DNA from 3 places in the Thioalkalivibrio sp. AKL7 genome. Region 1 is predicted to be linked to each of the others. Evidence: predicted binding sites of a transcription regulator. Region 1 holds the regulator's gene; each other region holds the start of a gene.
What was found. The regulator FliA, encoded in region 1, starts transcription of late flagellar genes. The targets are predictions, from matches to a motif close to GCTAAAGTTNNNNNNNNNNCNGCCGATA.

Region 1 (9,647 bases):
GCATGCGCGCGCTGTCCTCGTCCCCCGCCATGTCGCTGAAGCGCTTGGGAAGAAAGTCCACCGCCCCGGCCTCCAGCGCATCCAGGGTCGCCTGGGCTCCCTCGGTCGTGAGACTGGAGAACATCAGGATCGGAAGCGGGCGCTCGGCCATGATCTTGCGCACCGCGGTGATGCCGTCCATCACCGGCATCTCGATATCCATGGTCACGACATCGGGATCGAGGTCCCGGACCTTGGCGATCGCCTGCTCGCCATTCTCGGCCGAACCTACGACCTCAATGCCGGAATCGGAATCCAGGATCTCGGCGATACGCCGACGAAAGAACCCCGAGTCGTCAACTACCAGAACCCTGATCGGCATCCTCAGCCCTCGCTCGAGCGCGACGCGCGGCGCGGTCGACCGGACATTTGCAGTTGCCGCATCAGAATGGTCACCAGGTCGGAGACGTCGAGGATCAGGGCGATGCCCCCATCCCCGGTGATCGTCGCTCCCGCCAGGCCCTTCACGCCTTGCAGATTCTGGCCGAGCGGCTTGATGACCACCTCTTCCTGCCCCACGAGATCATCCACCACCAGTCCTACCTTGCGGTCGGCCGTATGGACCACCACCACGTGGGCATCCTTGCGCGCCTCAGGCTCGTGCCCAGGCTTCAGCCAGCGCTTGAGGTAATGGACTGGCAGGGCGTGCTTGCGCACCATGATGACTTCCTGATCATCCACGTAATTCGTCTTGGTCAAATCCAGATCCAGGATCTCGGAGACCGAGGCCAGCGGGATCGCAAAACGCCGGCCGTCCAGAATCACCATCAGCGCGGGCAGGATCGCCAGGGTCAGGGGCAGCTTCACCCGCAGCGTGGTCCCTACGCCGATCTCGGAATCGATCTCGATGGTGCCGTTGAGCTGCGAGATCTTGGTCTTGACCACGTCCATGCCAACCCCGCGGCCGGAGACGTCCGAGATCTCGGTCTTGGTGGAGAATCCGGCCATGAAGATCACGTTGAAGGCCTCGCGATCGGTCATGCGTTCGGCCATCGCGGGCTCCATCAGCCCCTTCTCCACCACCTTGCGCCGCAGGGCCTGCGGGTCCATGCCACCGCCGTCGTCCTTGATCAGCAGTGCGATGTGATCACCCTCCTGGGCCGCGCCGAGCACGACCGTACCCTTGCGCGGCTTGCCCGCCGCTTCGCGCACATCGGGCGTCTCGATGCCATGGTCCACAGCATTCCGCACCAGATGCACCAGCGGATCGGACAGGGCCTCGACCAGATTCTTGTCGAGGTCGGTTTCCTCGCCGAAGATCTCCAGTTCGATCTCCTTGCCCAGATTCCGCGACAGATCGCGGATCACTCGAGGGAAGCGATTGAAGACCTTCTTCACCGGCTGCATGCGGGTCTTCATCACCGAGGTCTGCAGGTCGGAGGTCACCAGTGCCAGCGAACTGATCGCCTTGCCCAGTTCGTCGTCAACATGCTGCGAACGCAGCATGCTCAAGCGGTTTCGCACCAGAACCAGCTCGCCCACCAGGTTCATGATCTCGTCCAGCCGCTCGGTATCCACGCGCACGGAGGTCTCGCCCTGTGGAGCCGGGCGCCCCCCAGCCTCGGCCCCGCCGGCGCGGGCACCACCACCGCCCTGCCCACCGGCGGCCGCCGGCTCCGGCGTTACCGCTTTTTCCGGCTCGGGCGCCGCTGCCGCAGGCTCGGTCGGCAGTGGATCCGCAGGGGCGTCCGCAGCCGGTTCGGGCGATGCCGGACCTCCGCCCTTGGCCTGCAACTCGTCCAACAGATTCTCGAACTCGTCGTCGCTGATCAGATCGCCGCCCGAGTCTTCGCTGGCCCCGGCGCCGCCCGACACGGCCGCGTCCACGGGTGCCGGGGCACCGTCACCATGCAACGTATCCAGCAGGGCCTCGAACTCGTCGTCCGTGATCTCCTCCCCGCCGCCCACCATGGCGTCGCCGGGGGCCGAGGCCTGTGGCTCGGGGAAGGGCTCCGGTTCAGGCGCGGGCGGCGCCGCGGCGGTATCTCCGGCGACGTCTTCGTTTTTTGCCATGCGCCGCAGGTCCTCGACCACCGCGGCATCGGCGGGGGTCGGGTCCACTCCGGAGCGCAGATCCCCGAACATGACGTTCAGGGAGTCCAGCACGCGGAGCATGGTGTCCATCAGATGGCTATCGGCCCGACGCTCGCCGTTGCGCAGCAGATTGAAGACGTCCTCGGCGTGATGACACACCGTCACCAGCGGATCCAGGCTCAAGAACCCGGCGCCCCCCTTGATGGTGTGGAAGCTTCGAAAGACCGCATTCAACAGATCCCGATCGTCCGGATTCTGTTCCAGGTCGATGAGTTGCTCGTTGAGCCCCTCCAGCAGTTCCCCGGCCTCGATCAGGAAGTCCTGAAGGATTTCGTCATTGGGGTCGATGGCCATTCAGTCTCTCCGGTCCCGTGGCGCCAGTCGTATGGGGGGCACTGCTAGAAGCCCAGGCTTGATAGCAGATCGTCCACCTCGTCCTGTCCTTGAACGACATCTGCGCTGGAATCTTGAGTCTTGGGCACACTGGGGCCGTGGCCCTTGCGGTCCGCCTCGCGGTCTTCTTCGCCACGTTCCAGCGACGCTTCGGCCGCTTCGACCTGCTCCATGCGCCCGCTGGAGAGCCGAATCAGGGTAACGAGGTTCTCTTCGAGGTCAGTCACCAACTGGATCACCCGGCGAATCACCTGGCCGGTAATGTCCTGATAACTTTGTGCCATCAGCACCTCGGAGAGCAGCCGCCGCAACTCCTCGGCGTCCTCGCCCGCCTGCCCGAAGAAGCTGTCCAGCTCACGCGCGAAATCGCGGAACTCGTCCACCGAGAGCTGCCGGTTGCGAAACCGCGTCCATTTGGCGGTCAAGTCGGCCGCCTGCTGGCTGAACGACTCGGCGATCGGCAGGCTCGACTCGATGGCGCCCATCGTGGCGTGCGCGGCCTGCTCGGTCATGGTGACCACGTAGTTCAGGCGTTCCTTCGCATCCGGGATCTCCGCCTGGGTCAGCTCTACCAGACGCGAGTCCCCACGGAAGCTTTGCAAGGCCTCGTGAAGGTCGCGCGTCAGCTTGCCCAGTTCGTCGAAGAGCTCGCGGTCGTAAGGACGCGCAAGATCCTGCACCAGTGCGCGCGCCGCCGCGTCGTCGCCCGCCTCGAGCGTCTGCACCAGTTGTCGGGCCAGCTCGAGCTGACCGTCGCGTGGGGGGTGTTCCTGTTCAGTCATGAGGAGCCTCTTGCTGGTACGGCGCCGAAGGAGCCGGGTCACGCCCACCCGCGCAAGCGAGACGGACGTCGTCCGTATTCACCACCGGGCGATCCTTAGCCCTGTGCTTCAATACGTTCGAAGATCTTGTCGATCTTTTCCTTCAGCGTTTCAGCGGTAAACGGCTTGACCACATAACCGTTCACACCCGCCTCCGCGGCCTCCACGATCTGGTCGCGCTTGGCCTCGGCCGTCACCATCAGCACCGGCATCGACTTCAGGTTGGCATCCGCGCGGACGGCCTTCAGCAGGTCGATGCCCGGCATGTTGGGCATGTTCCAGTCGGTAATCAGGAAGTCGAAGTCACCATTTTGCAGCATCGGCAGCGCGGTGCTGCCGTCGTCGGCTTCCTGCGTATTATTGAAGCCAAGATCTCGCAAGAGGTTCTTGATAATGCGCCGCATCGTGGAAAAATCGTCCACGATGAGAATTTTCATTCCCTTGTCCACACGTCACTCCGGGATTCGTAAGGTGAGTTTTAGAATAACTGCAAAGCCGCGCCGTCTTCGAGCCACGACCCCATGCGCGCGCGCAGCCGAATGACCGCCTGGCTGCGAATCTGGCTCACGCGCGACTCGGTCACGCCCAGAACAGCCCCGATCTCGCGCAGATTCAGTTCTTCGGTGTAATACAGCGAAAGCACCAGGCGTTCGCGTTCAGGCAGATCCCCAAGGGCCTCGGCCAACTCCTCGCGAAACTCGCCAGCCTCAAGGCTACGCGACGGCGAGACTTCCTGCCCCTCGATCACACGATCGGCCCCGTCATCCCCGCCGCCGAGATCGTCCAGTGCAAACAGATGGGCCCCGGCGTGGTCCTTGAGCATGTCGTAATAGTCATCGATAGGCACGTCCAGCTCGGCCGCCACCTCGCTCCCACGCGCCGCACGCCCCTCGCGGGCCTCGACACTCTGGATCGCGGCGGCCATACGCCGGCTGTTGCGATGCACCGAACGTGGCGTCCAGTCACTGCGACGCAACTCGTCGATCATCGCACCGCGGATGCGGATCCCGGCGTAGGTGGCAAAGGTCGCCCCCTGCCCGCCCTCGAACTGCCGCGCCGCCTCCAGCAGACCGATCATGCCGGCCTGGATCAGATCATCGACCTGGACCGACGCCGGCAGACGGGCCATCAGGTGGTGCGCGATGCGATGCACCAGTTCAACGTGATCGGCAATCAACTTCTCGTGTCCACCGGTCGCGGTGGACGTCGCCTGGTAGCCGGAAAGGCGATTACGCGTCGTCATCATGCGCTCTGCAGCATTCGTTCCACGAAGAACCCGACGCCCCCGTGGTCACCCCCACCGACTGGCCAGCGATCCACCGTGTGTGCCAGGTCGGCAAACGCCTTGCCGGCCGGACTGCCGGGATACTGCTGAACCACCGGCGCCCTTTTCTGCACGGCCTTGCGCAGATGTTCGTCCATGGGGATATAGCCGGCCAAGTCCAGGACCACCTCCGGCAGGTACTTGCCGCAGACGGTATTGAGTTTCTGCATCAGCCGCTCCGCCCCCTCGCGCCCGCTGACCATGTTCGTGACCATGCGGAAACGCCGCAGGCCGTGGTCACGGTGCAGCACCTTGATCAAGGCATAGGCATCGGTAATCGAAGCCGGCTCGTCGCAGACCACCACCAGGGTCTCCTGTACCGCCCGGCAGAACGAAGTCACCGACTCCTGCAGGCCTGCGGCGGTGTCCACGATCAGGACATCCAGCGGCCTGCGGTAGGCGCTGAAGGCATGGATCAGCCCTGCGTGCTCGGCCGGCGTGAGGTTCGCCATCGCCGCGATACCGGAGGCCGACGGGACCACCTTCACCCCGTCCGGCCCCTGGACCAGGACATCGTCCAGGCTGTCCACCGCGCCGGTCACCAGATCATGCAGGCTGCGCTCCGGGCGCATCCCGAGCAACAGGTCCACGTTGGCCAGACCCAGATCCGCATCGAACAGCATCACCTCGCGGCCCAACCGGGCCAGGCCGACCGCCAGATTGACCGACACGTTGGTCTTCCCGACCCCGCCCTTACCCGAGGCGACCGCAATGACCTTCAACGGCTTGTTAGTGCGTGGCATAACGCCCCTTTCCAACCGGCTGAATCAGTTCCAGTGTTGCCGGCTCGGCCCCCTGCGCCGGGCGCAGAGGCGAGCGCGAGCGCCCCGGCGGTTCCATTTCGGCAAGCCGTTCGGCAGCCCAGGTCTCACGGGCATTGCCACCCGCCCGCGCGCCCTCCGCGTCGTCGTCCAGCGCCAGACGGGTCAGATACCCCGTATCAACCCGGTGAAAATCCTCGGCAATGCGCTGGCCATCGCTCACGAACCCAAGTCCCAGGTGCTGATCCAGCAGGACCGACAGGACCTCGCCCAGCTGTTCTGCCTCGTCCAGCTTGGTCAGCACCAGCGCCGAGGGATCCGCCTTGCGAAACGCCTCCAGCACCCGCCGCAACGTACTGCCCTGGGTCGTGGCCGACACGACCAACCAGCTCTCGGCGCGGATATCCGGCGGCAGATGCGCGAACAGCGACTCCTCCTCCACCGCGCGCGGCGCCTGCCCAGCGGTATCCACCAGGATCAGGTGGCCATCGTCCACGCGCCGCGCCAGATCGCGCAGTTCGCGCGCATTCTGCAGCACGCGCACCGAGATCCCCGCCATCTGGGCGAAGGCTTGCAACTGCCGTGTTGCACCGATGCGCTGGCTATCGAGGGTCACCAGCGTAACCGAATCCGGTCCCATCCGACGGATCTGGCGCAACGCGATCCGTGCCAGCGTGGTGGTCTTGCCGACACCGGTCGGACCCACCATCGCCAGCAGCCCACCTTCGTCCAGGATCGCCGGGCGATGCGTGGCAATCGCGCCCGAAAGCCGCGCGCGGAGACGCTCCCAAGCCTGCTCGGGGGAGCTGTCATCGAGGATGCTGCCCGCCAGGCTGCGCGCCAGCGATTCACTAAAGCCGCGGTCGATCAGGCGGACCTTGCATTCTGCCGCCAGCGGATGACGGGCCGCCCAGCGAGCCTCGTCACTCTCCGCATACTGACGCGTCATCAGGCTGCGCAGGTCACGCAACTCCTGGCGCATCGCGGTGAGCTCGGGATCGGCCGGCCAGGAAGGCGCCGCCGAATTCGGGGCGCGGTCGGCGGTACGCGCCTCGCGGGCCGGTTTTGCAGCCTCCGGCTCGCGCACCGGCTCCGAGGACTCGCCATCCTCCAGGGCGGCGACCACCTCCAACCAACCATCCACCCGGCGACTGGAGAGGATCACGGCATCCTCTCCCTGTTGTTCGCGCACCTGACGCATGGCGTCGCGCATGTCCCGGGCCCGATATCGTCTGACATTCATGCTTTGATCTCCTGCGCCGCTCGCGCGGCGGAACCCCTATGTCTCATGCGGACTGCTTCGCTGTTTCTTCCTGACCGACCGTGGCCACTACCCGAATCCGCCGGTTGTCGGGGATCTCGGTAAACGCCAGGACGGTCAGGCTGCGAACCGCGCCGCGCAACCAGCCGGCAATCCAGGAACGGATCTCCGGTGCCACCACCAGGATCGCCGCTTGACCGGCTGTCTCCTGGCGGCGCGCCGCGTCCGCAACCGAACGCTGCAACCGTTCCGCCAGCCCGGGCTCCAGTCCAACCGTGCCACCCGAGCTGCCCTGCAGGGACTTATGCAAGAGCTGTTCCAGCGATGGGTCCAGGGCAATCAGTGGCAGCTCATCCTCCGGTCCCACAAGGTCCTGGACGATGGAGCGCGACAGCGCGACGCGCACCGCAGCGGTCAAAGTGCCGGGATCCTGACTCTTCACCCCGTCGTCTGCCAGGGTTTCGGCGATCGTGCGCAGGTCGCGGATCGAGACCTGCTCGGCCAGCAGGTTCTGCAACACCTTCAGCACGATCGAAAGCGACAGCGTCTTGGGCACGAGGTTCTCTACCAGCTTCGGCGAATGCCGCGCCAGCTGATCCAGCAGATGCTGTGCCTCCTCGTGCCCGATCATGCGGTGGGCGTTCTCGCGGAACACCTGCGACAAATGCGTCGCAATCACCGTGGAACAGTCGACTACGGTATAGCCGGCGCCCTGGGCCTGGTCGCGATCCGACGGGTCGATCCACAGGGCATCCAGGTTGAAGGTCGGGTCCTTGGTCGGGGTGCCCGGCACGGTGCCGAAGACCTCGCCTGGATTGATCGCCAGTTCGCGGTCGGGGAATACCTCGGCCTCGGCCACAGTGACCCCCAGCAGGCTGATCCGATAGGCGTTCGGACTGAGCTCCAGGTTGTCGCGGATGTGCACCGGCTGCAGCAGGAAGCCGAGCTCCTGCGACAGCTTGCGGCGCACGCCCTTGATCCGTCCCATCAACTGGCCGTCCTGGGTACGGTCCACCAGCGGGATCAGGCGGTAGCCGACTTCAAGGGAGACCAGATCCACCGGCGGGACATCTTCCCAGGTCAGGTCGCGATCCTCCGAACGCGCCCCGCCCTCGTCTTCCTGCGGGATGCGCTCCACTTCCACCTCGGCCTCGCGGCTCCGGCGCTTGAGCAGATAGGCCCAGCCAAAGATCAGCGCCGCCAGCCCCAGGAACACGGCGTTCGGCATGCCCGGCACGACGCCCAGCGCGCCGATCACGCCACCCGCGACGTACAGGACCCGCGGGTTGGAGAACATCTGCCCGTACACCTGCTGGCCCATGTCCTGGCTGCTGGTCACGCGGGTCACGATGATCGCGGTGGCGGAGGACAGCACCAGCGACGGGATCTGGGCGACGATGCCGTCGCCGATGGTCAGCAATACGTAGTTGGTCGCGGCATCGCCAATCGACATGCCGTGCTGCACCGCACCGATGGTGAGCCCGCCGATGATGTTTACGAACAGGATCAGGATCCCCGCGATGGCATCGCCGCGGACGAACTTGGAGGCACCGTCCATGGAGCCGTAGAAGTCCGCCTCGCTGGCAATCTCCTCGCGGCGCTTGCGCGCCTCTTCCTGAGTCAGGATGCCGGCGTTCAGGTCGGCGTCGATCGCCATCTGCTTGCCGGGCATGGAGTCCAGGGTAAAGCGGGCGCTGACCTCGGACACACGCCCGGCCCCCTTGGTCACCACCACGAAGTTGATGATGATCAGGATCGCGAACACCACCAGCCCCACGGTGTAGTTGCCGCCGACCACGAAGTCGCCGAAGGCCTGGATCACCTTGCCGGCGGCATCCGTGCCGGTGTGGCCTTCCAGCAGGATCACGCGGGTGGAGGCGATGTTCAGCGCCAGGCGCAGCAGCGTGGCGACCAGCAACACGGTCGGGAAGACCGCGAATTCCAGCGGCCGCGGGGTGTACACCGCAACCATGATCACCACCAGCGACAGCGCGATATTGAAGGTGAACAGCACGTCCAGCGCCAGCGGCGGCAGCGGCAGCACCATCATCGAGAGCATCGCGATCAGCAGGATCGGCGCCCCCAGCCCCCACTTGCCCACGTTACCCAGACGGTCAAAGAAGGCCATTAGCGATCCCTCCGCGGGCCGCGTTGCTTGTCGGGATCGAGATAGTCCTCGGGCACTGGAAGGTCATCCGGCATCTGCGCGTCGGCATCGGCCCGCTTGAGCTGGTAGACGTACGCCAGGATGCGCGCCACGGCCACGAACAGACCGTTGGGCACTTCCTGGTTCAGATCGGTGGTGAAATAGATGGCGCGGGCCACGCGCGGGGCCTCGACACGGATGATAGCGTGTTCGTCCCCGACTGCGCGGATCGAGGCGGCCACCTCGTCGACGCCCTTGGCCACCACCTTCGGTGCCGCCATGCGCGAGGCCTCGTAGACGATAGCCACCGCATAGTGGGTCGGGTTGGTGATGATCACGTCGGCCTTGGGGACCTCTTCCATCATTCGCCGCTGCGCCATCTCCTGCTGCAACTGACGGATCTTTTGCTTGACCTCCGGCTTGCCGTCGGTCTCCTTGTACTCGTCCTTGACCTCCTGACGGGTCATGCGCAACTGCTTCTGGTGATTCCACATCTGGAACGGCGCATCAATGGCGGCGACCACGATCAGGGCCGCCGAGACCGCGATGAACGTGCCCAGCACCAGCTGGGCGGCATGGATGATGCCCTGATGGACCGGTTCGTAGCCAAGCATCAGCAGCCGGTCGGAGAAGGTGGCCAGCACGGCGACCGCGACACTGCTGATCAGTACGAACTTGGCGAAGGTCTTGCCGAACTCCATCAGCCCCTGCCAGGAGAAGATTCGCTTGAGGCCCTTCCCGGGATTCAGCTTGGAGACCTTGGGCGCGGCGGCCTTCCAGGAAAAATTGGCCCCGCCGATCACGATCGGCGCGAGTACCGCGGCTACGATCAGTACGCCGAACAACGGGAACAGGGTCTGCAGGGTAC
Region 2 (9,647 bases), 300 kb from region 1:
ATCAGCTTCAGTTTTATCGCTCGCGAGGCCGCCAGTGCGTTCTACCCGGACGTGGAACCCCTGGCGCTGGCCAATCCCATTTCGTCCGATCTGGCGGTGATGCGCCCGGGACTGTGGCCCGGGTTGGTGACCACCGCCGCCTACAACCAGGCGCGCCAGCAATCGGACCTGCGCCTGTTCGAGCATGGCCTGCGCTTTGTTCCGGATGCGTCCGGTCTGCGGCAGGAGCCGCGACTGGCCGGCCTGCTCGGTGGGAGGGTGGCTCCGGAAGGCTGGGAAGGCGAGGCGAAGAAGGTCGATTTCTTCGACGCCAAGGGCACCGTGGAAGGCCTGTGCGAACGCGTCGCCGGCCCGCTCGGCTTTCGCGCGGAACGTCATCCGGCGCTGCATGACGGGCAATCCGCACGGGTACTGGTGGACGGCCATCCGATCGGCTGGGTCGGGCGCCTGCACCCGGCGCTGTGCGAGCGCTTCGACGTGGAGCCGGTCTACCTGTTCGATCTGGATGCCGCGGCCGTGGTGCGCGCCCCGGTGGCGCAGTTCACGCCGTTGTCGCCGTACCCGTCCATCCGTCGGGATCTGGCGCTGGTCGTGGCCGAGTCGGTGGCGGCGGGCGATGTGCTGGCGGCCATCGATGAGCTTGGCCTGGGGATCCTTCAGGACGTTCGCCTGTTCGATGTGTACCAGGGCAAAGGCTTGAATCCGGACGAAAAAAGCCTGGCTTTGGGCTTGATTTTACGGGCTTTTGATCGCACCCTAGGCGAACAGGACGTGGCTGGCGTCACCGACGCGGTGGTGCAGCATCTCCAGGCCCGGTTCAACGCAACCTTGAGACAATAGCCGATGGCAGCTGTAACCAAGGCGGATCTCGCCGCCGCGCTAAACGAGGAACTGGGTCTCAACAAGCGCGAGGCCAAGGAATTCGTCGAGATGTTCTTCGAGGAGATGCGGCAGTCGCTGGAGACCGGCGAGGGCGTGAAGCTTTCCGGGTTCGGGAATTTCATCCTGCGCGACAAGAACCAGCGGCCAGGGCGCAATCCCAAGACGGGCGAAGAGATTCCGGTCTCCGCGCGTCGTGTGGTGACCTTCCGGCCGGGACAGAAACTGCGCGAGCGGGTAGAGAGCTATGCTGGAGGCGAGTAACCACCAGGAACTGCCCGCCATCCCGGGCAAGCGCTACTTCACCATCGGCGAAGTCGCGGAGCTGTGCCAGGTCAAGCCGCATGTGCTGCGGTACTGGGAGCAGGAATTCCCGATGCTGGAGCCGGTCAAGCGGCGCGGCAACCGTCGCTACTACCAGCGCCAGGACGTGATCCTGATCCGTCAGATTCGCGCATTGCTGTACGAAGAGGGCTACACCATCAATGGTGCCCGTCAGAAGCTCTCCGGCGACGAAGCCAAGGGTGATCGTCAGCAGGCCCAGCAGATCATCCAGGACACCATCTCGGAGCTTGAGTCGGTTCTGCGCGTACTGCGCGCCTGAGGCCCGGACCCAGGGGGTGGGTGGCTTTCGGGACGTCGTGTTGATGCGATTCGCTTCGCTCGTCGCATCCTACAGAGCTGAATCGGATTTACGGTAACGCAGGCGGGAACCCGCGTAGGATGCGACGAGCGAAGCGAATCGCATCAATGCGCCATTCTCGGCGTACGTGGCACGAATGGTCCGCACGGATCTCGCAGCAATGGGGTGGCCGATGCTTTCGTGAAGGCGGGGAATCGGATATAGTTCGCGGCTTCGGGGCGTGGCGCAGTCTGGTAGCGCATCTGCATGGGGTGCAGAGGGTCGCAGGTTCAAATCCTGCCGTCCCGACCAAACAGGAACGATCAAAAAAGGCCGCTTTAAGCGGCCTTTTTTTGTGTTCGGAGTTGCGGGTTGCGGCGTCGCCTGGGCGCAGGCTCAATCCATCGAGCGGCGGCGCGCTTCGCGCTGGTAATGGAGCAGGGCGATGTTGGTCTGGCGTTCCATCCACTGGGTCATTCCGACGATCTCGAAGCCTGCAAACTCGAAGCCATCACGCGTGCTGCGGCGACGGTTGGCCAGCCGCAGGTCCCCGGAAAGGCGTTCACTGACATCGGGGAGCAAGAGGTTCTCGAAGGCCAGGTTCGCCTGGTCCTCAAGCGCATCCAGGAGGGTGGTGGACAACTCGATGCACATGCCCTGGGCAGAGAGGTCGGCAACCTCGCCAATCACGGGATCCTTCCAGGCCTTTGCATGGAGTTCGATCTGAGGCCGCTGGGCCATCGGGATGTGCACGCGGAACGTTTCGCGGCGTTGCAGGTAGTAAAGAGTTTCCGGATAGGTGCAGACGTAGAGCGCGCCTTTTTGCTCCTGCTCGATGCGTGTTACATGCGTGCCGAATCGTACTGCAACCCCGCGCAGCGCCGCGAATACGCGCAAGTCCATGCCGGCCTGAACCTGCTGGTGCGCCCGAGGCGGGGTCAGCTCGTCGAGAAAGAGTTCCTTGGCGGCTGGGTCCAGACGGACCAGGGCCGAGGTGTACAGGGGGCCGTCGGTATCCACGCGAACGCTCACGACGGTGAGCTTGTGGTCGAGGTCCTTGAGGATGCCGGCAATCCGGTCCGGCTTATCGACGGTATAGTCCGTGTCGTCCATGCGTCCGAAGTGTTAGGAAGGTGTGAGGACGCAAGGTACTGGTGGATGCCGCGAAAAGCCAGCCTCCACCAGGACCGGGCTCTCAGGCCTGGGTGATCTGGCGTCCGCCGCGGTTTCCGGGCCGGGCGCGGCCATACGGGTCGTAGGTGGCCGCGGGGCCGGTTTCCTCGCCGCGGAGGATCTGCATGGAGAGTTCCACGCGCTGGCGGTCACGGTCGATCAGGCGCGCATTGCCATGATTCAGAGTGTCGCAGCGTTCGATGGACTGGCGCAGGGCCTGCCACAGGTCGTTCAGTACGACGCCATCGTCCATCTTCGAGAACAGGCGTGCGACGCCCTCGGGGCTGAAGGCCTCGCCGGCGGCCTCGACCAGGCCTTGCTGGTTGCGTGTCTCGGTTTCCAGTTCATGCAGCAGGGTCTGCTTGCCGGTCACCACGTCCTGCAGCGTATCGGGTTGGCGCGCTTCGACCGCGCGCGTCTCCTTTAGCAGACTCTCTTCCAGCTGATGAGCCAGCCGGATTGAGGTCTCGAGCGAGCGTTGCAGTTTATGGTGCGCGTCGGCATTCATGGGCGATAGACCGGGTTAGCGCAGCAGGCTTTCGAGGTCGATCATGCGATCGGCCAGCTGCTGGTTGTCCACTGGATAGTTGCCGCTGGAGATCGCCTCGCGCAGTTCTGCAACGCGGGCGGCGTCGAAGGGGGCGGTGTCGCCCGCGCCGGCCGCGGCATTCATTGCCTGGGCGGCCCCGGTGAGCGTGACCGAATCATTGTTTGCCGTCGATGCGTTACCGGAGGCCGGGGCACGGCTTGCCGTGTTGGCGGACTCGTCGCGACCCTTTACCCCGGGGTTCTGGTTGTCGGGGCGCAGGCTGTTCGTATTGAGGCCCTTGATATCCATGATGCCTTCCTGTCGTTGTAACTGTGCTGCAATTGTTTACGGCCAGCGTTGCTGAAACTGTAGGCCTCGGGGGCGGAAAAGTGTAACGGGCTTCACAGTCCGCTTCGAAGATCGTTGGCGTGCCTGGTGGGTCGAGGCCTCAAAGCGCTACCCGGATGTGGCCGGAGGCCTGGATTTCGCCTTCGACGACGCGCCCGGAGGATGCGTTCTTGACGCGGATTCGCTCGCCCAGCGTCCCGTTCTCCAGCGCTTCGCCCTGCATGCGGATGGCGATCGAGCCGTTCTCTGCCAGGATGGTAACCCGCTGGCCGCGACTGATGATCTCGCGCGGGCTCACGTGCTGCGTTCCGATGATCTGACCCGGGCGGATGCTGCGCCGGGTCTGCTGGCCGATCAGGGCATTCTTTTCCTCATGATAACTGCCGGCATGGCGCGAGGTCTCGATTCGCTGGAAACGCAGGTCGCCCGCCGAGAGGGTGTGCTGGCGCGGCAGGGTACGGTTCGCAACCAGCACTTCGGCGTAACGTTCGACCGTCGCCGGCACGTATAACTGCCAGGTCACCGGGCCGGCACACTGGATATGGACAGCGGTGTTGCCGTCACTCCGACCGCCGGGTGGGAAACGCGCTTCCAGGCCGTCCGTGCAGGGGACGAGGCGCAGACGCTTGTCGAGCTGGCCAATCTCGATGGAAACATCCTTCTCGGTATCGGTAACGCCCAGTTCCTGAATCAGGAACTGCTCGGCGGCGTGGCGGATGTCGTCAACCGGGTGGACTTCGGCCCGGACGCTGGTAGACAGCAGTACCAGGATGAACAAGAGGGTGACGCCGGCAAGGAGACGCGGAATGGCTCGCACGTTTGCGCTCGAGTCGATCACGCTCGCTGGCGAGGCACCGGAGGGCCCGCCTTTTCCTGGAACGAATGAGGCCCCAACGCGAACGAGCGAACGGATCAGCGTCTCCCTGGCAGCGGAAGCAAATTCTGAAATGGGTCGGCGCTGGTTCATGTCGCGGTCCTGTTTGGTCCTGTCCTGCGCAGCCAGTTCGGTGCGGGCGTCGGACTGTGCGCGAATGGCTCGGGTTTGACGGATCTTGCGTCGATGTCGAGCGAGTCGCGTGCAGTTTCAGTACGCAAAAACATGCAGATGTCGTGCCAATGAATGGGCATCTCGCGCCGCGCGCGCATTCAAGGACCGTCGCGGGCGGCCGTTATGGCCATGAGGCGGCGTCAGAAGGCGCATGCACGCAAATGCAAATGACAGGCCGGGGTTGCGCGGTGCACACTTGGCCTTTGAGGCCTGTCCGGTGCCTAGGGAAACACTGATTAATGTACGCACTCGCGTTGGTACCCCAGGTTCCCCGAGACAAGGCGCGTCGTGCAGCGGGTAGTGGTTCTACCCGCAAGCGGCGCAACGCAGGATCGGGGAACCTGGGGTACCAACCCCACAATCCTTTGAAAAGCAGGGGCTCGGCCGCTTTTGCGTGCGCACGGCGTTGCGGCTCCCTTGTGCAGAATGACTGCACGGCAGTCGCCGCGCCTTGTTCGCACGCAAAAGCGACTCGAGCGCGAGCGTGTACATTAATCAGTGTTTCCCTAGAGCAATCGGGGCAAGGAGAGCGGCACGATGAGTCAATTCATTGACGATGTGAATCAGCGAACCCAGTTGGTGGGGCAGAACCGCATGGAGCTTCTGCTGTTCCATCTGGGCGGGTCGCAGACCTTCGGGATCAATGTCTTCAAGGTCCGCGAGGTGATTCCGTCGCCGCCGCTGCGTCAGATTCCCGGCTCCATGGGCGTGGTGCGCGGGGTGGCGTCGCTGCGTGGCGGTACCGTGCCGATCATTGACCTGGCGCGAGCGATGGGCCTGCGTGGCGCCGTCGGGGCGGTCGACAACGGGGAGCAGAAAGTGGTGGTCACCGAGTTCAATCGTTCGGTGCAGGGCTTCTGGGTGTCGGCGGTGGATCGCATCGTCAACGTGAACTGGCAGGATGTGAAATCGCCCCCGCGCGGAACCGGGCGCGAATCCTTCCTCGTGGCCGTCACGGAGATCGACAACAAGCTGGTCGAGATCATCGACGTCGAACGGGTGCTCTCCATCGTCAATCCGCTGCCCAGCGAGGTCTCGCCATCCATCCGCGAGAATGCCAGAGAGGCCAGCGGGCGCAAGGTCGTGATCGTCGATGACTCTGTGGTGGCGCGCAAGCAGATCGAGGGCGCGATCAAGGGCCTCGGTTTCGAATACGATGTCTTCAAGGATGGCCAGGAAGCACTGGACTTCCTCGAGCAGAAGGCCACGGAAGGGCCGGTAGGGGACCAGGTCGAACTGGTGATCTCGGATATCGAGATGCCACGCATGGACGGCTATACCCTGACCGCGCGCATCCGGGACAACACCGCGCTGAAGGACCTGAAGGTGCTGCTGCACTCCTCGCTGAGCGGTGAGTTCAATACCGACATGGTTAAGCGCGCGGGCGCGGATGCCTTTCTCTCCAAGTTCAATCCCGATGAGCTGGCCAATGCCGTACTGGATCAGACCGGGCGCGAGAGTCAGCAGGCCGAATGACCGGTCGGGCGGAACCGCGTTGCCGCTCGGCAAGCCCGGAGCGGCGATGGGTGGCCGGAAGTCGGTGTGTATGGTGCCATGCGCGCGACGCCGTATACTCGATCCGATCTTCTGGATCACCCCGGTTTTCCGGCCAAGCGGCCCCGGTCAAGGATTCGTCATCAGGATGCCTAATCACGATGGACAGCGCTCAGGGATGACTCGGTGATCGATTCCCGCGACTACGAGGAGTTCTCCCGCTTCCTGCAGGACTGCTGCGGCTTGGTGTTGGGTGACAGCCGCCAGTACCTGGTTTCCAGTCGTCTGTCGCGGCTGCTCGACGAGTTCGACTTCAAGAGCGTCCCGGAACTGCTGCATGCGATGCGGCAGGCCCCGAATCCGCGTCTGCGCACCCGCGTGATCGATGCGATGACGACCAACGAGACGTCCTGGTTCCGCGATGGCTTTCCGTTCGAGATCCTGCGCCACGTGCTGTTGCCGGAACTGGCCGCGAAGGGAGGCAGCATCAAGGTCTGGTCCGCGGGCTGCTCCAGTGGGCAGGAGGCCTATACGATCTCCATGGTGGTCTCGGAATGGGAAGAATCGCGGCCGGCCCGGAAGGTACCGGTTTCCATTCTTGGCACGGACCTATCAGAGAAGATCCTGGACGATGCGCGGCGGGCCGTGTACGACGGCCTGAGCATCGTGCGCGGGCTCAGCGAGAGCCGGCGCGCGCGCTTCTTCGAGACCGTCGCGGATGGCCACAAGGTGATCCCGGATGTGCAGCGGCGCTGTCGCTTTCAGAAGCTCAACCTGATCGACAGCTATGCGGCGCTGGGCAAGTTCGACCTGGTGTTCTGCCGTAATGTGCTGATCTATTTCTCGGGCGACACCAAGCGACAGGTTCTTGACGCTATCGCCCGGCAGATGAATCCGGGCGGGTATCTGTTTCTTGGCGCTTCCGAGACCGCAGGGCCCTACACCCAGGCCTTCGAGACCGTACGAACCGAGTACGGCTCGGTACTTCGTCTGAAGTCCTGACGTAATCCAGCCCCGGGGCTGATCCCCGGGAACGCCCGTGCAATGCGGACGGCGAGTCGCTCCATCCCTTCCCCTGGCTGCCCACTGTGCCTGCGCCCCTGCGGCACGTCGCTCGAGAATGGCATAACGATTGCTTCAGTTCCCCTGCGAAGGGTCGCAATCGGTGCGCCCCGTTCTCCAAGCGAGGGTCCGCCACGGGCGGACAGGACGGAAGCGATGAGTCTCTCTCTCGACAAGGCGATGGGTATTTCTCCGCAGGCGGTGAACGTGCGGGCGCAGCGCATGGAGCTGCTGGCCTCCAACATCGCCAACGCGGATACCCCGAACTACAAGGCGCGGGATATCGATTTTCGTGCGGTGCTCGAATCCGCGGCCGGCGGCGGCAATACCTTGCCCATGGCGCGCAGCCAGGCGGCGCATCTCGACCCCAACGCTGGCGCGATGAACGGGCAGGTCGAGGCGCTTTACCGCGTCCCCTCGCAGGCGTCGCTGGATGGCAACACGGTGGACCCGCAGATGGAGCGGGCCGCCTTTGCCGAGAACGCCGTTCAATATCAGAGCAGCCTGGAATTCCTCAATCGCCGGGTCTCCGGCATCCGCGAAGCCCTGCGGGGCGACCGCTAACGCGGACCTGATCGGGAGATCGATGTCGTGAGCAACCTTTTCAGCCTGTTCAATACCTCCGCCTCGGCGCTGTCGGCGCAGTCGGTGCGCCTGAACACCGTGGCCTCGAACCTGGCCAACGCGAACACCGCCGCGACCAACCCCGACGAGGCCTATCGCGCCAAGCAGGTGCTGTTCCAGAGCGTGATGGACCAGGCCAACCCGAACGGTTCGTCGACGGCCGTTCGGGTGGCCGGCGTGACCGAGTCGCAGGCGGCGCCGCATGCGCATTACGAACCCCATCACCCGCAGGCCAACGAGGAGGGCTACATCTTCCGTCCGGCCATCAGCGTGGTGGAGGAGATGGCCAACATGATGTCCGCCTCGCGCAATTACGAAGCCAACGTGGAGGTGATGGAGACCTCGCGTCAGCTGCTCCAGCGCACATTGCAGATCGGTCAAGGCTAGGGAGCCATCGATGACACAGATATCCCCCGAATTGCTGGATCGCCTGGGCCTCTCGCGCCCCGAGCAGAAACAGGACAAGGACATGGACCGCCTGGGCCAGTCCGACTTCCTCAAGCTGATGACGACCCAGCTGGAGAATCAGGACCCAATGGAGCCGATGGACAACGGCGACTTCCTGGGCCAGATGGCGCAGTTCTCGACCGTAACCGGCATCGAGGAGCTGTCCAAATCCTTCCAGCAGCTGGCGCAGTCGCTGGGCCAGAACCAGACGCTGCAGGCCGCCTCCCTGGTAGGCAAGGACGTGCTGGTTCCCGTCGAATTCGGCGAGCTGGGTCCGGACGGCATGGTCAAGGGTGCGGTGGACCTGGATCGCTCCACGGAGGAGCTGCAGATCGACGTGTACAGCCCGAACGGCGAGCGCATCCGCCGCATGAACCTGGGCGCCGCCGGCAGCGGCTTGCAGGAGTTCAGCTGGAACGGCATGCGCGACGACGGGACCTTCGCACCCCCGGGCGTCTACGAGTTCAAGGCCACGGCCCGCTCCGGGACCCAGTCCGAGGCCGTGGATACCTTCCTGGATGCCCGCGTGGAGAGCGTCGCGGTGGGCAATGATTCCGGGCTGGCACTGACCGTGCAAGGCCTGGGCGAGATCAGCTTTTCGGATGTACGGCGGATTGGCGGCTAACGGCCGGCGCGCGTCGAACGAACCCTAACGGAGGAAACACCCCATGCCCTTCAATATCGGATTGAGCGGACTGAACGCGGCCCAGGCCGACCTGCAGACCACCGGCAACAACGTCTCCAACTCCGGGACCACCGGATTCAAGCGCTCGCGGGCGGAATTCGGTGACGTGTTTGCCCAGAGCTTCGGCGGCATCAGCCAGACGGCGATCGGTTCCGGTACGCGCCTGCAGGCGGTGACCCAGCAGTTTTCGCAGGGTCGGACGGAGTTTACCGAGAACGGCCTGGACCTGGCCATCAACGGCGAGGGCTTCTTCGTCCTGAACGACCAGGGCAGCACGGTGTACAGCCGTGCTGGGGCCTTTCAGGTGGACCGCGACGGCTATCTGGTAAACAACCAGGGTCTGCGCCTGCGTGGCTATGACGAGGCGGGGGGTACGAATCTCGGGGATTTGCGTCTGCAAACCGATACGGCCGCTCCCCAGGCCACCGAAAACCTTGAGGCACTGATTAACTTGCGTTCGGATGCGGCGACATTGAGTGACGATCCGGACGATTTCGATCTCGAGGACCCGGAGACCTACAACTTCTCCACCTCGCTCACGATGTATGACTCCCTGGGTATTGCGCGGGACGCCAACCTCTACTTCGTGAAGACGGACCAGAACGAGTGGAATGCCCATGTTGCGGTGCGTGACGAGAATGGTGAGTTGCAGGAGGTCGAGTACCCGATTGACCCGGTTACTAGCAATCCAGCATCTGCGCTACGACTGGAGTTTGACCAAAGTGGTCAGCTGGAC
Region 3 (9,647 bases), on a different contig from region 1:
TCGAACGCCGCTCGCTTGTCGGCAACAGCCCCAGGGCGCTGTCCCAGGCCCGCATCGCGCCCGCGGCATCGTCAGCGGCATACAGGGCGTTGCCCAGCTCGCCGTAGAGGTCGGCACGCTGCGCCGAGGTGGCCGGAATGTCTTCCAGTGCCGTGCGCAGCACCTCGACCGCCTCCTCGGGTCCGCCCCGCCAGTAGGCGACACGCCCGGCCTCCAGCGCCTCCTGCACCTGCCGCGCGACCTCTTCTTCGCTCATCGGCTCGCCGGTGGCCCGGAGCTGCGCCTGTTCCTGCGGGTCCGGAATCGGGCGCTGTGCGCTGCCCTCGTCCTCACGCTCGTAGGCCTCGCCCGTCATCGGGTCCATGTCGCCCTCCGACAAACGCCCCTCACGCGGCGCTGTTTCGTCCGCTGGGGCCGGGGCATCCTCGGCCACTGCAACGGCCTCGACATCCGTGTCCTCCGGCACCGCATCGGCGCTGGGGGCCAGTACATCGCGCGCCGACCAGGCGATCAGCCACAGCACGATCACGATCAGGATCCAGTAGCGATTAACGAAACTTCTCTGCTTGTTGTCTGCCTGTTCCATGCCTCACCTTTTCCGGTTTTTCCATTGGCGGAGCGACTCGGGCAACACGGATGAATGCATTCATCAGCGCTTCTCCGGGCTCTCCGTCAAGCGTTCATTCCATTACCTATTTCTATCCTGCACCGAAACGCCTTCCAGAGCGAACAGGATAATGGACAGCACATCGGCGCCAATTCTCCCTTGTAAGGGGATGCTGATTAAAACACCCGGGCGGCGTGGGTCAGCGCAAACCGAGCACATCCTGATGCCCGACGGTCAGCTCGACCTCGCCGCGGGCGAGCGCCACGGCGCGCGCCTCGCCCCAGGCACGCAGATCCGCCGCCCGGCCCGGGTCGATCGCGCTGGCCGCGGCCACCCAGCCGTCGATCAGGGCCGCACCCAGCCCCGCCCGATGCGCGTCAATCCGCCAGTCACTGGCGCAGGTTTGCACCCCGTACCCCAGCCCCTCGAGCCGCGCCGCACAGGCCGGCGCGGCGGTCGGCCCCAGGGCCGGGCCGAACCCCTTGTCCGAGCGCTGGTGCCGATTGACCGCGTCCTCCAACTCGGCATCCAGGGCATGCGGCTGCGACCAGCGAATCCGCCCGTCATAACTCAGTGCGAACAACACCGCGGCACCCTGTTCGGCGCAGGCCGCAAGCAACCGGTCCAGCCAGGCCTCCGAAACCAGATCCAGCAGCGCCGAACCCGTAACCAGCGACGATTCGCCCGCGAGGGCCGCACCCGGATCATCGGCCAGGTCGCTCACCCACCGCTCGAGCTCGATCCCGGCGCCGGTAGCGCCGGCGCGGGCCAGCAGCCCGGCATCGTGATCCACCAGCCGCCAGTGTTGCGGGGGCGGCAGTCGCGGCGCGAGGTAGCGCAGGTTGGAGCCGGTGCCACTGCCCAGATCCGTCACCTGAAGGGGGCCGGCGACACGACGCCCAGCCAGATGCGCACGCAGGGATTCGACCAGGGCCTCCGGCCGGGCGGCATGATCGGCTGCCTCGCGCAGGGCCAGCCAGTCGGCGTCGAAGGATTCCGTCATTGCAACCACGCCTCCAGCGTCTGTTCCAGTGCGGCCACCGCACCATCCCAGTCCGAACGTTCCGCCATCGCGTCGCGTGCCATCCGTCCCATCCGGTGGCGCGCTCCAGCATCGACCAACAAGGCGTCGATGGCCGCGGCAAGCGCCCCGGTATCTCCCGGCGGAAGCAGCCGGCCGGCCGCCTCCGGCACGGTCGCAGGGATCGCCCCACCGGTGGTACCGATCACCGGCAGGCCGCGCGCCATCGCCTCGGTATAGGCCATGCCGAAGCCCTCGTAAGCGCTGGGCAGGACAAACAGCGAGGCCCGCCCGTACCAGCCCTCCAGCGCCGCATCATCGCATTCGCCGGCCCACTCGATCCGGTCTCCAAGCCCGGCCTCGGTGATTGCCGCCTCCACCCGCTGCACATAGGCCGCGTCCCGCACCCGCGAACCCACCAAGACCGCCCGCCAGTCCGTGGTCCGTATGCACGCCAGGGCCTGCACCAGTTCCAGCTGGCCCTTGCGCGGCACGACCGAGCCCACACAGAGCAGCAGCGGCCGCTCGCCGGGACCGGGCCCCAACGCCTGCGGCCGCGCTTCGATCCCCGGCGGTATCGCCTGGAGCCGCCCGGAAGACACCCCCCAGGTGGCCACCTGCCCGGCGGTGAAGGCACTGGTGGCCAGCACGCCCTCGACCTGACCCACAGCAGCGCGTTCACGCGCCAGCAGGTCATCGGCCCGCGCCGGTTCCAGCCCGGTCTCCAGGCCTAGCGGGTGATGCAGCAGATAGATCAGATGCAGGCGCTCGGCGTGGCGGGCCAGCACCCCGGGAAAGGCACCCGCCGCCAGGCCATCCAGCAGCACGGCCCGCCTATCGGGAAAGCCCGCAAGCGCGGCGTCCAGGGCCGACTCGGCCGCCGGGTTCGGCCCGGGGAATGCCCCCTCCAGCTCGCGCACCGTGACCGTCCAGCCGCGCGCCCTCAAGCCCGCGACCATGCGCGCATCGTAGCGATACCCCCCGGTGCGCTGCTCCAGCGACCCCGGCACCACCAGGCCGAGCTCACGCATTCGGCTCAGGGTGCCGCCTCGTAGCTGGCCCAGGCCACGTGCGACTCGTTCAGGGTTACGCACACCGCGTCCAGCTCGCGGGCCGATTCGCCCAGCTCACCGGCATGGATGGCGCGCGCCACGCGCTGATGCAACGCATGGGCGAGGAACTCGGTGGTGGTGTTCTGGCCGCGAAACTCCTCGCGCTCGTCCAGGTTCTGGTAGTTCAGATCGCCCAGGAGGGCCTTGACCACCTCGCTGGCGCGGCCGATATCCACCACCAGACCGTCGGCATCCAGGGCCTTGCGGCGGAAGGTCACGTCGACCACGTAGGTCGCGCCGTGGAGCTTCTGGGCCGGGCCGAAGGTCTCGCCGGCAAAGCTGTGGGCGATCATAAAATGATCACGGACGTTCAGGCTGTACATCGGGCAGTTCCCCGCAGGTCGCGTTAATCGGAAAAGGGTCAATAACGGATACGGTGGCACAGCGTGCGTTCGGCCTCAGGCCCGGAGACACGCTGCATCGCCGTCGGCAGGTCGGCGAACGCATCCTCGCCACTGATCAGGGCATCCAGCGCCGGATCGGTCAGCAGCGACAGCGCCAGCGCCAGGCGGCGGCGATAGTCCCAGCGCGCCGCGCGCTCCGGCGGGATGCGTCCGACCTGCGAGCTGCGCAACGTCAGCCGCCGCGAGTGAAAGGCCTCGCCCAGCGGCGCCGGCACCGGCTGATCGCCGTACCAGCTCATCTCCACCACCCGGGCCTCGACCCCGGCGAGCGCCAGCGCCTGCTCCAGCCCGGCCGGGTTGCCGCTGGCATGCACGACCCCGTCCAGGCCCTGCAGGTCCGGATTCGCTTGCGCCGCGTCCGGGGTGCAAAGGCTCAATCCCAGCCGGGCCGCCACAGCCTCGCGCTGGGGGTTGGGGTCGATCAACGTCACCTCGGTGCCGGGGATCGCCCGCAGCAGCCAGGCCACCAGCAGCCCGACCACCCCCGCCCCGATTACGGCGATACGATCCCCCGGACCGGAGTGCGCATCCCAGACTGCGTTGATCGCCGTCTCCATGTTGGCCGCCAGCACCGCGCGCTCCGCGGGCACCGCATCCGGGATCGGGACCACCGCGGCCGCGGGAACGACGTAGGCGCTCTGGTGCGGATACAGACAGAACACCCGCTGCCCGAGCGGCACATCCCCTTCGCCCCCCGCCTCGACCATTCCGACGCTGATGTATCCGTACTTGACCGGCCCGGGGAACTCGCCCGCCTGGAACGGCGCGCGCATTGCCTGATGCTGGCTCGCGGGGACCCGGCCATGAAAGACCAGCGACTCGGTCCCACGACTGATCGCGGAAAACTGCGTGCGCACCCGCACCTCCCCCGACACCGGCTCCGCCAGTGCCTCCGGGCGCAGTTCGCCCGTGCCGGGACCGACCACCCAGAAGGCCTGTTCGGGAGCCGGCGTGTTCACCGGAAGCACTGCAAGGTCAGGGTGCAAGGCGGCGTCATCATCCGCGCAGTGTGGGCGAAGCGTATTCCAAGCGGCAACTCCCGGCGCGCGGCGTGGTCGCAAGGCAAGGCCCCGGAGACCTCCAACGGAGGGCTACAATCCCCCCATGGAATCATCCACCGCCAAACGTCGCTCCGCGGCGCGGATACGGACCGGTCTCCGCGTCTGGGCGGCCGACGGGCTCGTCGCCGGCCTGCTGGGCCTGGTCGTCACGGCAACGCTGATGCTGCATGCCGAACTGGGACCGCACGCAATCCTCGGCTTTGTCGTGCTCTGGTTCATGCTCGGCGCCCTGCTCGCCACCACCACCCCCCCGGACGGACTGGCCCGGGACGGGCGTGGCCCCGGCCCGGCCAACCGGGTCACGCTGCTGCGCGCCGCCCTGACCGCACCCCTGGGGGCCCTGGTATTCGCCCCCCCTGCCACGGGTGACCCATTGCTGGCCCTCTGGGTGATTGCGCTGGCGGGTCTGGCCCTGCTGCTGGACGGGCTCGACGGGGCCGTCGCGCGGCGCACCGACAGCGCCACCGCATTCGGCGCCCGCTTCGACATGGAATTGGACGCAGCGATGATCCTGGCTTTGTCCGTGCTCGCCTGGCAGATGACCGCGGTCGGCCCCTGGGTGATGCTGATCGGGCTGATGCGCTATGCCTTCGTGCTGGCCGCCCGCCCCTGGCCCTGGCTGGCCGGGGCTCTGCCACCCAGCCGCCGCCGCCAGACCGTCTGCGTGCTGCAGACCGTGGTGCTGCTTCTGGTGCTGATCCCCGGCCTGCCCGCCAGCGCCGCCATCACCATCGCCCTGGCCGGGCTACTGGCCCTCGGCCTGTCCTTTGCCGTGGATATCCACTGGCTCTACCGCCACCGACCGGAGGTGTGTCATGACTGACGCCCGCAACCACCGCTTTTCCAGCCGCCTGCGCTCCGCGCTCCTGACCTGCCTGATGACCGCGACCTTCGCCCTGCCCGCTGCCGCCCTGGCCGATGCCGACCGCTGGGTCATCGACCCCGACCACTTCGCAGTCGGTTTCCTGGTCGATCACGCCGGCTACGCCAAGGTCATGGGCATGTTCCTGGAGGCCGAGGGCGAGTTCACCTTCGACCCGGACTCGGGCGAACTGGAGGGCGGCTTCTTCGTCATCAAGACCGACAGCGTGTTCACCAACCACGCCGAGCGCGACGACCACCTGCGCAACGAGGACTTCCTGCACGTCGAGGCGTACCCGGAGATGCGCTTCACCGCCACGCGCTACCAGCCCACCGGCGAGAACACCGGGCGCCTGAGTGGCGGCCTGGAGCTGCTGGGCGAGACCCGCACCATCCATCTCGACGTGACCATCAACAAGGTCGGGCGCTACCCGTTCCCGCTGGGTGGCCTGTTCGGCCGCCCGTACGTGCTGGGGGCGTCGATGCGTGGCAGCTTCGATCGTTCCGATTTCGGCATGACCTACGGCCTGACCCGCGACATCGTTGGCGACGAGGTCGAACTGATGATCGAGTTCGAGGCGCAGCGGCAGTAACGGACGGCCGCCTGAATGGGTTCACCACGAAGCACTCAAAGAGACGAAGGAAACACCGGGGCGTGTAACCACAGAGGGCACCCAAGGCACGGAGCATGGAAGGCTCCCGGCCTGCCGCGCAGGGCGGGCGCGACGGCTCTGGACGGAAGACCGCGTGATCGCGGGGTCCGGGGGCATCCGGACGCAGCGGCTCCGACATCCGGGACCAAAACACTCCCGCGTCATCCCGGCCGTAGCGCAGCGCAGAGCCGGGATCTCCAGCCCATGACCCCCACGCCGCCGCGCACCCCCGCGAGATCCCGGATCACCGCTGCGCGGTTTCCGGGATGACGATGTAGGAGGCGCCTGGAGACACGGGCCCGCACGGGCCTTGAGCCTGGCTGACGCTCGTTGCTAATCAGGAAACGAAAAGGCCCCGGGTAGTAACGCGCCGGGGCCTTGCAGGGCGAAAGGACTGGGGGGGGCGTCAGGCGGTCGTGTTGATGTTGGTGCCCACGTTTGCCGGCAGACCCTGCGTGGCGGCCTGCATCTCGCCAATGTCGGGCAGTGCCTCCAGCATCGACTGAGCGGCCATCTCCTGCGACTCCATCGCCTTCTTCTGCAGGGCCACATCTTTCTGCATGGCCAGCTGCTGCTGGCTTTGCTGGGTGGCCGTTGCGGCAATCGCGCTTGCGTCCATCCTGGTACTCCCGGAATCTGAATGTACAGGCCCGCCAGCGCTCAGGACGACGGACCTGCCCCCGGTGACGGCCGTATCCCGCAAGACTTGAGCCTCCATGCACGATTTTTTCGCACGCGGGAGAATTTTCAACGCACAACCGCACGAACGGCGATTAGCACCGGAACCCTCGTCCCTAATCCCTTCCCTTCTCCGTGCCCTCTATGTCCGCTGTGGCGCAACCCGCCCTTAGCCTTCTTCGCACTTGCATGCACTTCGTGGTGAACAAGGCCCTCGACCTTCAATCAGTCTTCCCGGCGTTGTGTCCGGCAGGACCTTCGGGCGCTCGGCAGACCCGCGCGGCAAAGCGCCGCATCACGCCACGGGCCACGCGATCCTCGGGTTCGATACAGAACCCGGCCTGCTCCACCGCGGCCTCGGTATCGCGATTCGGATGGCAACCGCCGGTGACGCAGGTCCAGGCCGGCTGCACCCGGTCCTGCGCCCGTCCCAGCAGCGGGCGGGTGTGGCGCACATGCTCCAGCATGCGCAGCGCGCCGCCGTCCGCCAGCACCCGGCGCACCTCGCCCAGGGCCCGCGGCGGGTCCTGGACGCTGCAGAAAACCAGGCCGGAGACCACGCTATCGAACACCCCATCCGCAAATGGCAGCGCCTCGGCCTTCGCCACCACCAGCGGGACCGTCGGCGCACGGCGTCGCGCCCACCGCAGCGCGGCCAGGTCCGGATCCATGCCGATCACTTGCGTCGGATCCGCGTACAGCGGCAGATCGCGCCCGGTCCCGCAGCCGACCTCCAGCACCCGGCCTTCGGCGCCCTCGACCAGGCGCCGTCGCCAGCGACGCAGCCCCAGAAGATCGGCACCGGCCATCAGGCCGTCATACAGCCAGGGGATCTGTTCAAGACCGCGCATCGCGACTCCGTGGGTGCCAGGGGAGGAGAAATGTGACGCATGCCACATTCTTTCGGCGGGTGGCAGGAACCTGTTTCCACAGTCCCTGTCCACTTATACAAGTTGCGGAAATCATCGGCTCGTGGCAACGGCAGCCGGTGATCCGCCGTTCGGACGCAAACCCTCCATCACACGGGTGTCCGAATGATCTTTGGCCCGGCGTCTTCGCCGGGCCATTTTTTTGTGTGGCCGCTCCGACCGGTACAGGCTGACGCGTTCGCGCCAGCACAGCGTCCCCCTCAGTTGCCGGTACGCCCGATCAGATTGAGGAATTCGCGCCGGGTTCGGCCGTCCTCGCGGAAGGCGCCCAGCATCACCGAGGTCGCCATCGAGGAGTGCTGCTTCTCCACCCCGCGCATGGTCATGCACATGTGCTTGGCATCCACCACCACGCCAACCCCCTTGGCCCTCGTCACCTGCATCAGCGCCTCGGCAATCTCGCGGGTCAGGCTCTCCTGGATCTGCAGCCGCGCGGCGAACATGTCCACGATGCGGGCAATCTTCGACAGGCCGATCACCTTGCCATCGGGCAGGTAGGCGACATGCACCTTGCCGATGATCGGCAGCAGGTGATGCTCGCACAGGGAGTACAGCTCGATATCGCGCAGCAGGACCATCTCGTCGTTATCGGACGAGAACAGCGCATCATTCACGATGGTGTCCAGGTCCTGCTGGTAGCCACGCGTCAGATATTGCATGGCCTTGGCTGCGCGCATCGGCGTGTCCCGCAGGCCCTCGCGTTGCGGATTCTCGCCGAGCCCGGCGAGAATCTCGCGGTAGTGCTCGGCGAGTTGTTCCGGGGCGGCCAGCGGCTGGCCCGAGGCAGGGGTGGCCGTCGGCTCGTCGGCCATGCGGTCATCTGCGTTCATCGATGGTTCCTTGTTCTCGTTCATTCTCGCGTTCTTCCTCTTTCCTGCTCAGGCCGCGATGGTGACCGCGAGGCCGGAGGCCAGGGCCAGCATCGCGCCCACGGTCAGCACCAGGCGCAGACCGAGATAGCCACGGGGCAACGCCCGCCGTTGCAGGCTCAGCCGATCCACCCACCACACCCCAAGAAACAGCACGGCCAGCGTCATCAAGGCCTGCGGCAGCGGCTGCAGCACCGCCAGCCAGGCCAGGACGGACGGCACCACCGCCCACACCGGCGCCGAGAGCGGACCCACCCGGTGCTGCCGATCCGCCAGATAGATTCCCCAGTGGACCGCCCCCAGGAACGACAGGATCACCGCACCATAGAGCGCCAGGGCCTCCAGTGCGAAAACCTGCCATTCGGGCTGGGCCATCCAGGCCCCGATGCCGAAGAACGCGAAGGGTAGCAGCCCGGCGTACCCGAGCACCTGCAACGCAGGTGCCGGGGTATCCGGGCGCGCGCCCTCGCCGCGCGCCTGCAGGGCCCGGTGGCCCAGGTACTCGCGCAGTTCAGGGAGGCCGCCGATCACCCCTTCGCGCGTCACAAACAGCGGCAGCACCGCGGCGCCGGTGGCCTGTTGCAACGCATGGAACTGCTCGCGGTTATGGGCCGAGCCCATGCCCCACTCCAGCCGCTGCCAGCGCCCCGGGGCCGTCGCCTTCAGAAGCGCCTCGGCATCCCGGAAATCCGACAGCCCGGAGGTGATGCCCACGATCTCGTGGGTCGTCAGTGCATCGCGCACCTCTGCCGGCCACTCCGGTGCGCCCGCTTGCGCCTGCTTGTCTGTGTTCACGATCCGCGTCTCCCGCTGCACCTGTTTCGCGGTAAACCGCCCTCCTATTGGAAGCCGGGGAACTTTTTACCGCCACCATTTACAAATATTGTACAGTTATTGTATAAGATGTACATCGCCCTGCGGCCCGGAGATCCACCACCATGCAACGCTCGCGCATCGCCGTCATCGGCGGAGGCATCGCCGGCCTGTCCGCCGCCTGGATTCTGCAGACCCGGCACCAGGTCCAACTGTTCGAATCGGAACCGGAGCTCGGCGGCCATGCCCATACGGTGGAGGTACCCGATCCGCAGGGCCACACGGCCATTGATACCGGCTTCGTGGTCTACAACGAGCGCAACTACCCCCTGCTCACCCGCCTGTTCACGGAACTCGACGTCCCCACCCAGGATACGGACATGTCCTTCGGCTACTCGCGCCAGCCCGCGGGCGTCGAGTATGCCGGCTCCGATCTGAACACCCTGTTCGCGCAGCGCCGCAACCTGGTGCGCCCGACCTTCCTGCGTATGGCTCGCGATATCCTGCGCTTCAACCGCCTGGGCAAGGGCCTGTTCGAGCGTGGCGAAAGCCCGGAGGGCACGCTCGGCGCGTTCCTCGCCCGACACCGACTGGGCCGCGGCTTCGCCGAGGACTACCTGCTGCCGATGGCGGCCGCGA

Region 2: the regulator FliA is predicted to act here: its motif matches at 3,549-3,576, upstream of flgM (flagellar biosynthesis anti-sigma factor FlgM).
Region 3: the regulator FliA is predicted to act here: its motif matches at 6,404-6,431, upstream of G315_RS0112880 (putative motility protein).

What each region holds. Positions count from the first base shown of each region.
Region 1 covers NZ_KB906947.1:269,961-279,607, reverse strand. Annotated here, with positions in the region: gene G315_RS0101180 (chemotaxis response regulator protein-glutamate methylesterase) at 1-361, opposite strand, end outside; gene G315_RS0101175 (chemotaxis protein CheA) at 364-2,427, opposite strand; gene G315_RS0101170 (protein phosphatase CheZ) at 2,472-3,248, opposite strand; gene cheY (chemotaxis response regulator CheY) at 3,344-3,724, opposite strand; gene G315_RS0101160 (RNA polymerase sigma factor FliA) at 3,766-4,533, opposite strand; gene G315_RS0101155 (MinD/ParA family protein) at 4,530-5,354, opposite strand; gene flhF (flagellar biosynthesis protein FlhF) at 5,341-6,585, opposite strand; gene flhA (flagellar biosynthesis protein FlhA) at 6,659-8,761, opposite strand; gene flhB (flagellar biosynthesis protein FlhB) at 8,761-9,647, opposite strand, start outside.
Region 2 covers NZ_KB906947.1:571,596-581,242, reverse strand. Annotated here, with positions in the region: gene pheT (phenylalanine--tRNA ligase subunit beta) at 1-840, shown strand, start outside; gene G315_RS0102615 (integration host factor subunit alpha) at 844-1,143, shown strand; gene G315_RS0102610 (MerR family transcriptional regulator) at 1,127-1,483, shown strand; tRNA gene G315_RS0102605 (tRNA-Pro) at 1,737-1,813, shown strand; gene G315_RS0102600 (flagellar brake protein) at 1,898-2,614, opposite strand; gene G315_RS0102595 (flagella synthesis protein FlgN) at 2,697-3,182, opposite strand; gene flgM (flagellar biosynthesis anti-sigma factor FlgM) at 3,198-3,512, opposite strand; gene flgA (flagellar basal body P-ring formation chaperone FlgA) at 3,652-4,329, opposite strand; gene G315_RS0102580 (chemotaxis protein CheV) at 5,137-6,075, shown strand; gene G315_RS0102575 (protein-glutamate O-methyltransferase CheR) at 6,280-7,095, shown strand; gene flgB (flagellar basal body rod protein FlgB) at 7,312-7,719, shown strand; gene flgC (flagellar basal body rod protein FlgC) at 7,747-8,166, shown strand; gene G315_RS0102560 (flagellar hook assembly protein FlgD) at 8,177-8,851, shown strand; gene flgE (flagellar hook protein FlgE) at 8,895-9,647, shown strand, end outside.
Region 3 covers NZ_KB906957.1:67,320-76,966, forward strand. Annotated here, with positions in the region: gene G315_RS0112845 (hypothetical protein) at 1-586, opposite strand, end outside; gene G315_RS0112850 (class I SAM-dependent methyltransferase) at 807-1,610, opposite strand; gene G315_RS0112855 (glycosyltransferase family 4 protein) at 1,607-2,659, opposite strand; gene G315_RS0112860 (6-carboxytetrahydropterin synthase) at 2,665-3,063, opposite strand; gene G315_RS0112865 (zinc-binding alcohol dehydrogenase) at 3,102-4,112, opposite strand; gene G315_RS0112870 (CDP-alcohol phosphatidyltransferase family protein) at 4,249-5,028, shown strand; gene G315_RS0112875 (YceI family protein) at 5,021-5,659, shown strand; gene G315_RS0112880 (putative motility protein) at 6,126-6,338, opposite strand; gene G315_RS0112885 (class I SAM-dependent methyltransferase) at 6,619-7,248, opposite strand; gene folE (GTP cyclohydrolase I FolE) at 7,527-8,180, opposite strand; gene G315_RS0112895 (DUF3429 family protein) at 8,205-9,011, opposite strand; gene G315_RS0112900 (NAD(P)/FAD-dependent oxidoreductase) at 9,134-9,647, shown strand, end outside.